DNA from 2 places in the Caldalkalibacillus uzonensis genome. Region 1 is predicted to be linked to the other one. Evidence: riboswitches for the same ligand, from Rfam matches in the RefSeq annotation. Region 1 holds a riboswitch; the other holds the start of a gene.
What was found. A riboswitch is a leader RNA that binds a small molecule or an ion and turns the genes downstream of it on or off. The one in region 1 is predicted to bind thiamine pyrophosphate.
Positions count from the first base shown of each region.

Region 2: it holds a riboswitch for thiamine pyrophosphate, as region 1 does, so the genes downstream of both, tenA (thiaminase II) here and J2S00_RS01005 (LuxE/PaaK family acyltransferase) in region 1, are expected to answer to the same signal.

Region 1 covers NZ_JAUSUQ010000001.1:200,547-207,984, reverse strand. The annotation lists gene J2S00_RS01030 (ring-cleaving dioxygenase) at 1-574, shown strand, start outside; gene J2S00_RS01025 (SDR family oxidoreductase) at 689-1,333, shown strand; gene J2S00_RS01020 (CAP domain-containing protein) at 1,472-2,389, shown strand; gene J2S00_RS01015 (NAD(P)H-dependent flavin oxidoreductase) at 2,462-3,436, opposite strand; gene J2S00_RS01010 (hypothetical protein) at 3,655-3,954, shown strand; TPP riboswitch at 4,089-4,196, shown strand; gene J2S00_RS01005 (LuxE/PaaK family acyltransferase) at 4,290-5,414, shown strand; gene J2S00_RS01000 (acyl-CoA reductase) at 5,571-6,935, shown strand; gene J2S00_RS00995 (ABC transporter ATP-binding protein) at 6,951-7,438, shown strand, end outside.
Region 2 covers NZ_JAUSUQ010000005.1:194,932-202,369, forward strand. The annotation lists gene J2S00_RS08665 (dihydrolipoamide acetyltransferase family protein) at 1-703, shown strand, start outside; gene J2S00_RS08670 (enoyl-CoA hydratase-related protein) at 833-1,600, shown strand; gene dapD (2,3,4,5-tetrahydropyridine-2,6-dicarboxylate N-acetyltransferase) at 1,890-2,609, shown strand; gene J2S00_RS08680 (N-acetyldiaminopimelate deacetylase) at 2,724-3,872, shown strand; gene J2S00_RS08685 (flagellar assembly protein A) at 4,004-5,791, shown strand; TPP riboswitch at 5,795-5,894, shown strand; partial or broken gene tenA (thiaminase II) at 6,084-6,641, shown strand; gene J2S00_RS08695 (hypothetical protein) at 6,634-6,813, shown strand; gene J2S00_RS08700 (D-alanine--D-alanine ligase family protein) at 6,899-7,438, shown strand, end outside.

The DNA of each region.
Region 1 (7,438 bases):
GGGAAGACCGTGGGATAGAAGTCCTGTTCCTCAAGAATATGGAATTGTCGGCTTGGGGCCCGTTAAATTGACCGTCTCCAGCTTTGAGCTTACCGCCAAAATGTTAACTGATGTATTAGGTTTTCGTGAAGCAAGGACATATCCGTCCGTTATAAGCGGGGGACTAGATATTCAAGTGTTTGAAACTGGAGAAGGGGGGACAGGGGCAGAAGTTCATCTGGAAGAACGCACGGATCTGCCACGTGAAAGCCAAGGGCGCGGCAGTGTGCATCACGTGGCCTTTCGGGTTGAAGACGGAGAGGAACTTAAGCACTGGGCTGAACTGCTGAAAGAATTAAGAATCCCCAATTCGGGCATTGTCGAGCGCTATTATTTTAAATCCTTATATTTTAGAGAACCCAATGGAATATTATTCGAATTAGCCACTGACGGCCCAGGTTTCGAAGTGGATGAGCCGTTTGATCATTTAGGTGAACATCTGGCCTTACCCCCTTACTTTGAAAATCAACGGGAACAAATCGAAGCCATGTTAGAGCCTTTGAACACTAAACAATCACCGGTAAACCAAAAGTGATGATTGCCAAGCTTTTTCAGCTTAATCAAAAAAATTGGATAGGATGAAAGCATTTTGCCAATAGTATGAAGCAGAATGTACTCAAAATAAACCAGCGAAAGGAGAGTGTAAGTGATGAAAGTGTTGGTCGTTGGAGCAAAGGGGCAGATTGGCCGGCATCTCGTTCGCTTATTAAGCAACAGCGAAGAACATGATGTCCGTGCGATGGTCAGAAAAGAGGAACAAGCGGTGACCTTTAGAGAACAAGGCGTAGAAACCGTCGTAGCCAATTTGGAAGGCAGCGTCGAGGAAATAGCGAAAGCAGCAGAGGGATGTGAAGCAATTGTTTTTACGGCGGGATCGGGTAGTCATACAGGGGCGGATAAAACGATACTTGTCGATCTTGACGGAGCAGTGAAAACGATAGAAGCAGCCGAACAGGCAGAAATCAAACGGTTTATTATGGTCAGCGCTCTTTCTGCCCATATCAGGGAGAAATGGTGGGAGGGGATTAAGCATTACTTTGCAGCAAAGCATTATGCAGATAGAATGCTGATGTCCACTCAGCTCAATTATACCATTATCCGCCCAGGTGCCCTGCTTAATGAACCGGGAACAGGAAAAATTTCTGCCGGGGAAGAACTTGAGAGAGGATCGATTCCACGTGAGGACGTCGCAGCCACCATTGTTGCAACACTTAACGAGGAGCATACCTTTAGGCGGGGTTTTGATATTATATCAGGTGAGACACCAATTGCTGATGCATTAAAAAATATATAAACATGCACAAAAAAGTAAATCCTGGTTTTTCAGGGCTTAGCTTTTTAATGCCCCTTTTAGAAATAATTGACACATATACTTTGTTAACAACATGAAACAATAATGGTAAATCAAATATCAAAAAAAGGGGCATTGATCATGAGCAAAAACTGGATACCTTTATACGTTGCCAGCTTACTTTTACTGAGTATTGTTGCCTGTACCAATGCAGGTGATCAGGCACAAGATTCAAGGATTATTGATGATGCCTATATTGAAGGCCTGCAGGCGAAAGAAGAGCCATTGGCTTCCGAGGGGCCGCTTGGCCAAATATCAAGTGAAAGTACAACAATACCCAGTGACCAATTTCCTCATACGAAACCTGTTCAAATTCAACATGCCAAATATGACTTCATCATTGTTGATGGACAACATGCGGATATTCGGCTTACTCGCGAAGATATTGCCCGGTTACTCCCTGAAGAAATCGCCCGATTAATACCAGAAGGTGCAGAACGGCTGACACCAGAACAGGTTGCTCGGCTGGTCCCAGAAGGTACAACAAGGCTGACACCGGAAGATATTGTACAAAGACTGCGACAAGGTACGCCACAGCAGCCACCACAAGCGCCCGCACAAGAGCAGCCTGAGCAGCGTGAACAGCCGGAAACCACAACTCAGCCGGAAGTAGCAGAGGGTGTAAGTGAGATTGAAGCCCGAGTCATTGAATTAACAAATGCTGAAAGAAGAAGGAATGGATTGTCAGACTTGCAAACGGATGCAGCTTTGAATCGCGTTGCGCGCGAAAAGTCCAATGACATGCAAGCCAATCATTATTTTTCCCATACTAGCCCTACTTACGGTTCACCGTTCGATATGATGAGAGACTTCGGTATCTCGTTTAATGCAGCAGCCGAAAACATTGCCCAGGGTCAGCCAACTCCTGAGGCCGTTGTTCAAGCATGGATGAATAGTGAAGGACATCGAGCCAATATTTTAAATGGAAATTTCACGCACATTGGTGTGGGCTACAATGAAAACGGTCATTACTGGACACAAATGTTTATCAGTAAGTGATTATCCTGATGAAAAAGTCACTTCCAAAAGGAAGTGACTTTTTCATGACAACGTTAACATTAATTCATTTATTTAGTTTGAACGTTTAGAACATAAAGAGGCAAGTGCCTGCTGATATTCTGCTCGAAGTCTTTCCACCAATTCGGCAACGGGCAGCACCTCTTTAATGGTACTGACCCCTTGTCCCGCGGACCAGATGTCTTTCCAGGCTTTTGCTTCAGACTGGTTCAGTTTGGAAAAGTCGACGGTTTCCTTTTTGTTCAAATGTGCGGGATCAAGCCCTGCTCTGACAATACTGGGAATGAGATAATTGGCTTTCACTCCGCTGAACGCATCAGTATAAATAAGATCTTCCACGCTGGATTCTATTAGCATTTTTTGATAATCTGAGTTGGCAAAACTTTCGTGCGTGGCAATAAAACGCGTTCCCATGTAGGCAAAATCTGCACCGAGTACTTCTGCTGCCAAAATATCTTGGCCGCTGGAAATACAACCGGCAAGAATAGTGATACCGTCCCAGAATTCCTTAACTGCACCCATAAAGGCCATGGGGTTAATTGTTCCGGCATGCCCGCCAGCCCCGTTGCAGACGAGGATAAGTCCATCAACCCCTTTTTCGGCTGCTTTTCGGGCATGAACAAGGTTGGCCACATCCGCAAAAACAAGCCCGCCATATGTATGTACAACATTGACAACAGGGGCCGGGTCACCCAGAGAGGTAATCACAATCGGAGGCTGATACTTTTTAATCAGTTCTAAATCTTCTTCATAACGTTTGTTCGTGCGATGCACGATAAGATTAACTGCCCAGGGAGCCACACGCCGCTCCGGATTTTCCCGGCGTGCTTTTTCCAGTTCTTCAATTATGTTTTGCATCCAGTCCTCTAAAATATGTGCCGTCCGGGCATTGAGCAAAGGGAATGAGCCAATGATGCCAGCTCTACAACTTTCAATGACCAATTTGGGACTGGAAACAAGAAACATGGGAGCCGCGATCACGGGCAACACCGTCTGGCCGGCAAGCTGTGGAGGAAACCTTTTTACCATTTTTCTCACCCTTCAAAACATTTTGTGATCATATATATGTCTCACTTTACCTTAAATGCCTCTCAATTGCATCTGTTTTGCCCCCTGTTCCTCCAAAAATTCCATTCTAATGATAGATCAGCTATAATACAATCACAGCTATAATGCTCAATATTCTCCTTCGTGAGTAATGAAAGTGGAAACAGTATGATAAAGTTATACGGTGGGTGAATGAAGATATGGCTTTTGGCATCAACAGAAAAGAGTTAGACATTTGGAAACACAAGGTTGCAAATGGGGAAATTGCTTTTATTACTCATTATTGGGTTCACCCTAAGTACCCTCATATTAAAACAGTGACCAAAGTCGGTTGTGCAGACATAGACAAATTGATTGTCTGGGGTAATAAGGAAGGTTTAGCCCCCGAATGGATTGACCGACATCCAAGATATCCACACTTTGATCTGATTGGAGAAAGACAAAGGAATATATTATATAAATACCATCAGTATGAGCAAATCGAACGCTTTAACATTTAAGTTTTATTATACGATTTCTTACATAGAGGTTTGTTTATATAAATACTTTAAAAACTGAATATTTTTCACCCATGAGGGGGGATGTGTTGACATTCCATTTGATTATGATAAGCTTAAGTAAACTAAATATTAGATATAACCACTAGGGGAGCCGAATCAGGCTGAGATTAAGGTGTTTAGCCTTAGAACCCTTTGAACCTGAACTGCATCATAGCAGCGTAGGGAAGTGGTTGATGTAAGATATATGTATACAAGCCATGTATTTTACGATTAACCACTTCTCGATTAAGAAGTGGTTTTTTAATTGCTTTATATGAGAGAAAGAAGGTGTGTGTATGAATGAAGCCTATTCATCAATAAAAGAAAAGGTGAGGGATTTTATATTACAGGATCAAGCTTCAGAAGAAGAATTCAATCAGTTGGCTTTGTCTTTGTTTGCTTTTCAATATGAGCATAATCAGGCTTTTCGGAAATTTTGCCGCAAACGCAGGGTATCCCCTGTTTCCGTCAAACACTTTACCGAGATACCAGCTGTACCGATTAACGCTTTTAAAGAAGCCATTTTGTCAGCTTGTCCGATAGAAGAAGCGGAAGCAATTTTTATGACCAGTGGGACGACGAACCCAGCAAAAAAGGGGAAACATTATCATCGGGATTTAGACATTTATGATTTGTCGATGCAACGTTACTTTAAACCAAATATCTTGCCGGATAGGGAACAAATCAAAATGGCCATTTTATTCCCTCCTGAAGAAGATATGCCCAATTCTTCTTTAGCTCATTATTTAAGGCTGGCGCTAGATATGTTCGGAACTGAGGATAGCCGCTATGTGGTTCAGAGTAACCATTTTGATTTGGACTTGCTTATCGATATGTTAAGAGCGAGTGAGCAAAAGGATGAGCCTGTCCTTGTGATAGGAGCGACCTTTTCATTTATTCATTTTTTAGATCATTGTAAACAAGAGGGATTAACCTTTAAGCTGCCTCAAGGAAGCAGGGTGATGGATACCGGGGGAGCCAAAGGACGGTCCAGAGAGATTTTGCCGCACCAGTTTAAGCAAGAGATGAGCATCTTATTCTCCATACCTGAAGCGTATTGTGTTAACATGTATGGCATGACAGAATTAAGCTCCCAGTTTTATGACCAAAACCTGTATCATGCAGTTAACGCAGATCATACCGCCAATCAGACCGAAAGTGTGAACAATGTAAAGGTACCACCTCACTGGGTTAGAACCTTGGTGATCGATCCAGTTACTTATAAACCTAAACCTTGCGGTGAACAAGGCATTATTGTCCATTATGATCTGGCCAATCTCAACTCGGTTCTAGCCATCATGACAGAAGATATGGGCAGATCTACACTGAACGGCTTTGAACTGTTGGGCAGGGCAACAGGAGCTGAAGCAAAGGGATGTTCTTTGGCCGTAGAGGAGTTCCTTGCGTCAAGACAGATGTAGTTATTTTTTATAGGTGTCGCAGTCAAAGGGGAGACAAGCATGAGTCCGACTATAGACTCTTTTTATTTGCCTTGTAATCTGCCAGAGGATCTGCAGCGATCGTTAGCAAGAAAAACCCTTGTATTTTCTCATCACGGGAAGGACATTTCCCTTCAGGTGCCTCAGTTAACACCTGAACAGCTGAAGTTGATTATGGAGCAGATTAAAGTTAATCGTGAACGTGGGTTAAAGCGGATGAGGGTCAATGATATCATCGAGGTCATTGATGAGGCTGTACAATCATGGTTAAACCCGCAATTTGAGCTTAGACAAATGGCTGAGGAATATCTCCCGGTCATCACAGGTTATAATTCAGAAATGATCAGACTGTTTTTAACAAAATACTTACGCTTATTTCGCAAGGAAAAACTCCAACGAATGGTGGAGGAAGATTTCCCTAACCCGTTAATCCTGGATGAATTTAGGCCCAGAAAAGCAGGGGGATTGCTTAAAGCTTATGGGCCACAGTGTACCACTCACATTTTCTCTGGCAATGTTCCCGCACTTCCCTTGTGGAGCATGGCTGCTGGAATGATTCTAAAATCGGCGACACTGGGAAAGGTCTCTTCAGCTGAGCCTTTATTTCCTGTGCTTTTTGCCCAAACACTTGAAAAAATTGAACCCAAAATGGCCGCAACGTTGGCCATCGTGTGGTGGAAGGGCGGCCAAGCTGAACTGGAGGAGATTGCTTTTAAAAGTTCAGAGGCTGTTATTGCCTATGGCAGTATGCATACAATCCAAGCGGTCAAGGCCAGAGTTCCTCATGATGTAAGGTTTGTGCCCCATGGACATAAAGTAAGTTTTGGACTTATTACCAATGAGTGCTTAGAAGGGACGACAGCATGGGAAACAGCACATTTGGCAGCTCACGATGTTTCCTGGTTTGATCAACAAGGCTGTTTATCTCCCCATGTCTTCTATGTCGAAAAGGGCGGGAAAATTTCTCCCAGGGATTTTGCCCGTATGTTAGCTCAGGAAATGGATCGATTTCAATACAAAATGCCCCGTGCCCAGTTAACAGAAGTGGAAAACCAAGCGATTTTATCATTCCGCTCAAAAGCAGAATTCCAAAGCTATTCTTCACAAAAAATTGAGTTGTTAGTGAGTAAGGGAGACACCTCCTGGACCGTTCTTTACAATGAAGAAAATGATACGGAAGCCTTCTTTCCTTTGTCTGTATTAAACAGGGTTGTCACGGTTGTACCATTAGACGATCTGGATGATCTCCCGCATAAAATCAAGGGGATCCGCACATTCGTGCAAACCGTTGGTGTGGCCTGTGGGCCATCTAAATTCAGGTCTGTCATTCGAATGCTCGGTGAAAGCGGCGTTAACAGGATTTGTGCCTTAGGTAAAATGACGGAACCCCAACCGGGTTGGCATCATGATGGGCGACTTCATTTAGCTGATTTGGTCAGGTGGTGTGATGTGGAGGGATCAGCAGAAAACATGATCGACCGGTATGATCCTTACAGGGATTAGTGAGGAGCGGTAGTGATGGAAGTAGTTATCAATGATGTCAGTTTATGCTTTCAAAAGGAAAAGCCAATTCTTAAACATGTGAATGCAAAGATTGATTCACAAGAGTTTGTCAGCATGATAGGGAAAAGTGGCAGTGGTAAAACAAGCTTACTAAAAATGATTGCGGGACTGATGAGGCCAACTGAGGGTGAAATAGAAATTGGTGGAGAGAAGGTAGACAGCCCCAGAGACGAAGTCACCTATGTTTTTCAAAAACCCGTGCTGTTAGAATGGAGAACTCTGCTTGAAAATGTTTTGCTGCCTTATGAATTACAGGGACATGTACAAGAAGAACAGCTTTCCCGGGCTAAAGAAATACTAGACTTAGTTGGTCTGAGTCAAGATATGGATAAATATCCCCATGAATGCTCTGGTGGCATGTTGTCCAGAGTCGCCTTGGCAAGAGCATTAATCACGGAACCAAAGATACTGCTTATGGATGAGCCCTTTGCTGCTTTAGATGC
Region 2 (7,438 bases), on a different contig from region 1:
TCTCCCCTACCGGGGGCGGCGCAAGCAGATCGGGCAGAAAATGGTGCAATCCATGTTCACTATCCCCCATGTGACCCATTTTGATAAGCTGGATATGACCCAGCTCCTTGATTTGAGAGAACGGATGCAACAGACACTCACTGAACAGGGTAATGAACAAGCACCTCGTCTCTCCATTATGGCTTTTGTCATTAAGGCCTTGGCCGTCAGTTTGAGAGAATTCCCAATTTTTAACGCCAAACTTGACGAGCCGAAGGAGGAGATCATCCTAGAGTCTGACATTAACATCGGTGTGGCTGTTCATACCGAGGAAGGATTAATTGTCCCCGTCTTGAAGCATGCGGACCGGCTCAGCATCGTCGAGATTAACACACGCATGAAAGAACTGACACGGAAAGCCCAACACAATCAATTAACAGCACAAGATATCAAGGACGGAACCTTTACCATCAGCAATGTCGGCCCTATTGGAGGCATGCTGGCTACACCGATCATCAACCACCCGGAAGTGGCGCTGATCGCCTTTCACCAGCTGGAAGACATGCCCGTTGTCCGTAACAAGGAGATTGTGATTCGCTCCATGATGAACTTTTCTATGTCGTTTGACCATCGGGTGGCCGATGGTGTCACAGCGGTGCAATTTACGAACCGCATGAAACAGCTGATTGAAGATCCTGTCCAGTTAATTGCCCATTTACGTTAGTCCGTCTCAAGGGTGGCTTTTTGCTCCTCCCTAGAAAATGATCGGGCAGGAATTAAGATATAAGAGATAGAATACTTAGAATAGAATTATTAATAGTTGTTGTATGATCACGGGAAAGGAGAGAAACGTATGGAATGTATCAGAGTGGAAAAAGAGGGGGCCAAAGCGGTTATCAATTTAAACCGGCCAGACCAACTAAATGCCTTAAATTATCAAACTTTATGCGAGCTGGGAGAGGTACTGGAACAGCTTCACACCGATCGCAGTGTCCGCTGTGTTCTGCTGCGTGGGGAAGGAAAGGCATTTTGCGTCGGAGCTGATCTTAAAGAGCGCAAAAGTTTGACTGAGGACGAAGTCCGGCGAAATGTGTATAAAATCCGTACTGTGTGCGACCAGTTGGAAGCACTGCCGCAGCCGACACTGGCGGTGCTTCACGGTTATGCATTCGGCGGGGGACTTGAATTGTCACTCGCTTGTGACTTCCGATATGCCCAAACCGAAACGAAACTGGGATTAACAGAAGTTAGTCTAGGCATTATTCCTGGAGCTGGAGGAACCATTCGCTTGCCTAAACTGATCGGGAAAGCAAAAGCCAAAGAACTGATTCTGATGGCCAAGCGGTTTGATGCTAGAGAAGGGGAACGGATCGGCCTGTTAAATGGGGTCAGTGACGATGTGTGGAGCCTGGCTTTGGAACAAGCGTCACAGCTGGAAGACATGGCACCACTTGCTGTCATTCAAGCAAAACATGCCATTGATCATGGGTTCGATGTAGACCGTGCCACCGGCATGGCTATTGAATCCAAGGCGTATGAAGTGCTTATACCGACAGAAGACCGGCTGGAAGCCTTACGGGCATTCAGTGAAAAGCGTAAGCCGCAATTTAAGGGGCGTTAGCCGCATCAACCATTAAGCGGATGTAACTAAGTTCATATCGCAAACAGGCCCCCTCCTGTTAAGATGACGATGACATTAAAGAGAGGCTGTTTTATTCATCTAACAGGAGGGGTTTCTGTGCATAAAGCAATGGTTGATGAGGGTTTAAACATACGAGAGATTATAACGTTAATTTTAAAAATTGTGTACATGCCGAAGCAATATTAATAATATCCTTTGTCAATTCGTTTGTTAAACTCTATAATGGAAGAGAGATTCTGTGACAAGACCAAGCAAGGAGGCCATAACCATGAAAATGATGGATGCGAATGAAATTATTAGCTATATCCAAAACAGTGAAAAAACAACACCTGTTAAGGTACATATTAAGGGAGATCTGGAAGGCATTAATTTTGGGGAGAAAACAAAAGCGTTCATTACTGGCAATGTAGGTGTCTTATTTGGGGAGTGGAAAGAGATTCAAGCTGCCATCCAGGCCAATGAAGACAAAATTGAAGACTTTGTTGTTGAAAATGACCGCCGCAACTCGGCCATTCCGCTTTTGGATCTCAAGCATATTCACGCCCGTATTGAGCCTGGTGCCATTATCCGGGACCAGGTTGAAATCGGTAAAAATGCTGTGATCATGATGGGGGCCACGATTAACATTGGCGCCGTCATCGGAGAGGGCACAATGGTGGACATGAACGCGGTAATCGGAGGCCGCGGAACCATCGGAAAAAATTGTCACATTGGGGCTGGTGCCGTCATTGCAGGTGTGATTGAGCCTCCTTCGGCTAAGCCAGTCGTCATCGAAGATGATGTGGTCGTTGGAGCCAATGCCGTTATTCTTGAAGGGGTGCGTGTAGGCAAAGGTTCCGTGGTGGCAGCCGGAGCTGTTGTGACCGAGGATGTTCCTGAAAATGTTGTTGTGGCTGGCACACCGGCCCGTATCATTAAACAAATTGATGAGCAGACAAAAGCCAAAACTGAAATTAAACAGGAATTAAGACAACTGAAAGAAGAATAGACAACAGAAGAAAAATAAAATGATCGTATCGCTTTCCGCCGCCTTTCCCTTGAGATTGAAAAAGGGAAAGGCCCTCTTTATATAAGTTTGAGAACCGCAAAGGAGCAGGTAAAGATGGATTTCACTAAATTTATTCAGATACGGCGTGATCTGCATCAAATTCCGGAACCAGGCTTTCAAGAGTTTAAAACCCAGCGATACGTGCTGGATTACTTGAACCAGTTGCCTGGTGAACATTTGGAAATCAAAACGTGGAGAACAGGTATTCTGGTCAAAATCAAGGGTAAACAGCCCCGCCGAATCATTGGCTATCGAACAGATATGGACGGTCTGCCGATTAAGGAACAGACCACATATCCGTTTCAGTCGCAACACCCGGGCTATATGCACGCTTGCGGTCATGATCTGCACATGGCCATTGCCCTCGGTTTGGTGACCCATTTTGCCCATCAACCCATTGATGATGATGTGTTGGTGATCTTCCAGCCCGCTGAAGAGGGACCGGGGGGAGCCCGGCCCATGCTGGAGAGTCAGGCGTTTCAGGCCTGGAAACCGGACCTGATGATCGCCTTGCATATCGCCCCTGAATATCCGGTGGGCACCATTGCCACCAAAGAAGGGATCCTGTTTGCCAATACGTCAGAATTGTTTATTGATTTTACCGGACGGGGAGGCCATGCTGCTTATCCCCATCTGGCCAATGATATGGTGGTGGCGGCCAGTCATTTTGTGACCCAGTTGCAGTCGGTCGTCTCCCGCAATATTGATCCCCTTGATTCAGCGGTTATTACCATTGGCAAAATTACAGGCGGAGACAAACAAAACATTATTGCTGAGACAGCACGGGTGGAAGGAACGATTCGCACCCTTTCCATGGACTCAATGGCTAAGGTGAAAGGACGCATCGAAGCGCTGCTTAAAGGCATCGAAGCCGGGTTTGAATGTACAACGGCTCTCGATTACGGGGCCAACTATTGCCAGGTGTACAATGATCCTTCACTCACACGTCAATTTATGAGCTGGGCCCGCACCCTGGAACAAGTGCGTTTAATCGAATGTAAAGAGGCGATGACAGGTGAGGACTTCGGCTACTTTTTGCAAGAGGTCCCCGGGTTTATGTTTTGGCTGGGGGTTGACAGTCCCTTTGGTTTACACCATGCCCAGCTCGAACCCAAAGAAGAAGCGATTGGTGTGGCTATCAGGCTGCTGATAGATTATATCGTTTGGAAGAGTGGGCAAAAGGAAGTGAACATGGTAAAATAGGCGTAGGTACAATAACCTAAAGGATGACTTTTGCTTGCCAAAACTTCATACCTGTCAATTAACAGCTTGAAGTAATGTCTTCAACAAAGACTGGCTGCCCGTTTATTCTGACCAGAGGGGGGGAGTATGAGATGCTTGCTCACACTGATCATAAAAATACAGAGAGTGTGCATTGGAAGGAGAACTGCCTGTGGATTGATCCCTGTCTTTTCGAACAACCTGTCACCCTGTTTCCGCCCAGCCACGTCGCCTTACGGGTAAACGGAGCAAAGATACAAGCAAGATGTGTTTTAACTGCTGATGATGTTGTCACGCTGCCTTATGATCCACAACAGTTAGACGATTGGGTGTACCTGAACATTTCCAAGAATGGCCTCGAGGCCAGCTTGCAGTTAATTGAAGACGTGGCTTATGAGCTAATTCCGGTGGTCAGCTCTGGACACAATGGGTGCGAGATCCGCTTTAAGGAGCAGCGCCGTCAGCAGTTGCCTTTCACCACGGAGGAGCTTGTGACCTGGCTGAAGCAGAAAGGAGTTGTGTATGGCGTCAGTTCCCAGCGTATCGATGACTGGCTGAGACAGGAAACCTACTGGTCAGAGCCTTACATCATAGCCACAGGAAAGCAAAGGCAGGACGGTCAACCAACCCAATTTAAAAAACTTTATACGACGCTCCCAAATGAAGGGGTGGAAGTGCAGGAAAAGGAGAGTATTAATTGGTTTGGCGTGCATGAGGTGGAAAGTGTTCAAATCGGAGATAAAGTAATAGAAATTGTGCCGCCATCAAAAGGAACGAACGGGATCAATGTGTTCGGACAAGAGATCCCGGCCATCGATGGGAAAGAGATCCCCATCCGGCTGGGACAGGGCGTGAAGCTGAGTGAGGACGGCCGCTTTGTTGTGGCTACGATGGATGGGAGAGTGGAATTGAACAAAGGGCAAGTGAGAATAAATCCTCTTTTTGAGATTAAGGGAGATTTGACTTTGGAAGAGGGTAGTATTCGGTTTAACGGTGACGTAACAGTGCATGGGGATGTGCTGGAGGGTTTAATGATAGAGGCGACTGGCAATGTGGAGGTTAAAGGCTCGGTTACCCACGGAAAAATTGTGGCTGGGCAACATGTCGCTGTGAGAAAAAACATCATTGGCAGCGAAGTGACAGCGGGTGGACAGGCATCCCAAGCGCAGCTCATTTTGGAGCGGATGAAAACCATTGTGGATCAAGTGGACACCATCCGGAAAGGCCTGCAGCAAATAAGTGCCCACCTGGATGTGAAGCACCAGGTTGAGACAACTAACGGTTTGGGCAGGGTAGTCAAGTTGTTAATTGAATCCAAGCTGAAGCATTTAGAAACCTATCTTAAACGCTTTGAGCAGGAATGTAAGCATTGGAACGATCCGAGTCAGGAACTCACCCACTGGGCTGCTTCTCTGATTGAAAAGCTGACAGGTCTGGGACCGCTTAAAATACAATCTAAGGATGAAATAGAGCACTTATACCGTACTGGAAAAGCTTTGATGGAGGACATCGCCGGACAGGGCCAGGGCGCTTACCACGTCAGTGCGCGCTATATCCATAACTCTGCTGTCCGGGCCAGCGGCAATATATGTGTCCAAGGGTTGGGCGTTTACAACTCTACATTGTTTGCCGCCCATGATATATTGATTATCGACGGAACCGGGGTGGCTCGAGGGGGAAGACTGGAAGCCGGACACCGGATTAAAGTGAAAAGACTGGGGGCCCCGGCCAATGTCAAAACTTACGTTCGGGTGAATCAAGAGGATGGGCAGGTGTCAGCTGAGTACTTATATCCGGATGTCACCATTGAAATTAATGGCATATCGTACCACAATCAACGGGAACAGTCCCTGGTCAAAATGTGTTATGACCGAAAAACCCACAGCTTAATAACAGTATAGTTTTTACTCCACTAGGGGTGCTGAATGGCTGAGAGAGGTTTCCGCCTCAACCCTTGAACCTGACCTAGATAATACTAGCGTAGGGAAGTGGAGTCACGTCAGCATCGCGTTGCCCGGCGTACATATTGTCTGGGAGGAGACATGGCCCAAAACAGTCCTTTGCTGTTTGATGTTCCTTCCCGATGGCTGATGGTTCCTGTAACCGCTCTACTAAAAGCCGGTGTTATTGTTTGAATGTTGACTGACCACTCCTACCTGGGAGTGGTTTTTTATTTCTCTCATGAAAGGAGTCCGTTTTTATATGATTCAAGATTATCTTTATCTGATTGACTATGCCAAGTTGTTTGCCCTGGGTCAAAGCTCATGATGTGGCAACCATGGGCCGCTTTGCCCGTTTACTGGATGCCACCTTAAATGTGGAAATGGACTTACATCGCCAGTATGCCAAGAAGTTCGGCATCTCCGAACAAGAGCTGGAACAGGCGCAGCCTGCCCCAACGACGCTGGCTTATACCCACTATATGCTTCATGTGGCTCAAAACGGGACACTGGCTGAACTGGTGGCCAGCCTGTTGCCTTGCATGTGGAGCTACCATGAAATAGGCCGGCTCTCAATCGGATTCCTGGCGCCAGCGAGCATGAATTTTACGGAGATTGGATCAAGATGTACGCCAGTGAGGAGTTTGGGGAACTGGCTCAATGGACCATCGATTTATTGGATGAGCAAGCAGAGGGCAAACCAGAGAGGGAGCTGGAGCGTCTGGAAGAAATCTTCTTAAACACGACCCGTTTCGAGTATCTGTTTTGGGAGATGTCCTATTACAGAAAGATGTGGCCGACTGATGAATAAGCATGCGGACCATGTTCAGCAAGAGATGGAAATGGGGGATGAAGCCTTCGGCAGTCAAATAGAAGAGACTTGGCAAGAGACGGCTGACTGGTTGCTGGAGGGTGGCTTGATAGAGGCGGTCCCATCTGTTGAGGAGATCTATGTCAATCTGGTCGACGAAAATAACCAGTAAGAAACGAATGCTCTCCTTAGAGTAAACATGATATAATCATAGGCATATACATAAGATAAATCCGCCTAAAGGAGAGTTATTCTACATGAGTGACAAACAGGTACTGGGTTTGATTTACGGAGGAAAGTCAAGTGAACATGAAGTTTCATTGCGCACCGCTTTCTCTATTTTGCATGCTATTGATTATGATAAATGGAGAGTGGTTCCCCTCTATATCCAATTGGATGGCTTATGGGTGGAAGGGGGGAGTTTGCAACAGCCGCCTTCCACCGTTGCCGAGCTCAGATTGGCCACCAACCGCCATCCGGACCTGTTAAAGCTGAAGGAAACTGTGGATATAGTATTCCCGGTCGTTCACGGTCCGTATGGGGAAGACGGTACTTTGCAGGGCTTGTTGGAGATGATCGACGTCCCTTATGTAGGGTCAGGTGTCCTGGGTTCCAGTTTGGGTATGGATAAAGTGATGATGAAAAGAATGTTTGCTTTGCACAATCTGCCGCAAGGAGAATATTTAGCCTATACCCGTCAAGAGATTGACAACAGATTGGAGTCAGTCTGTACAGAAATTGAAGCTCAGCTGGGATACCCCGTCTTTGTTAAACCGGCGAATCTGGGTTCCAGTGTT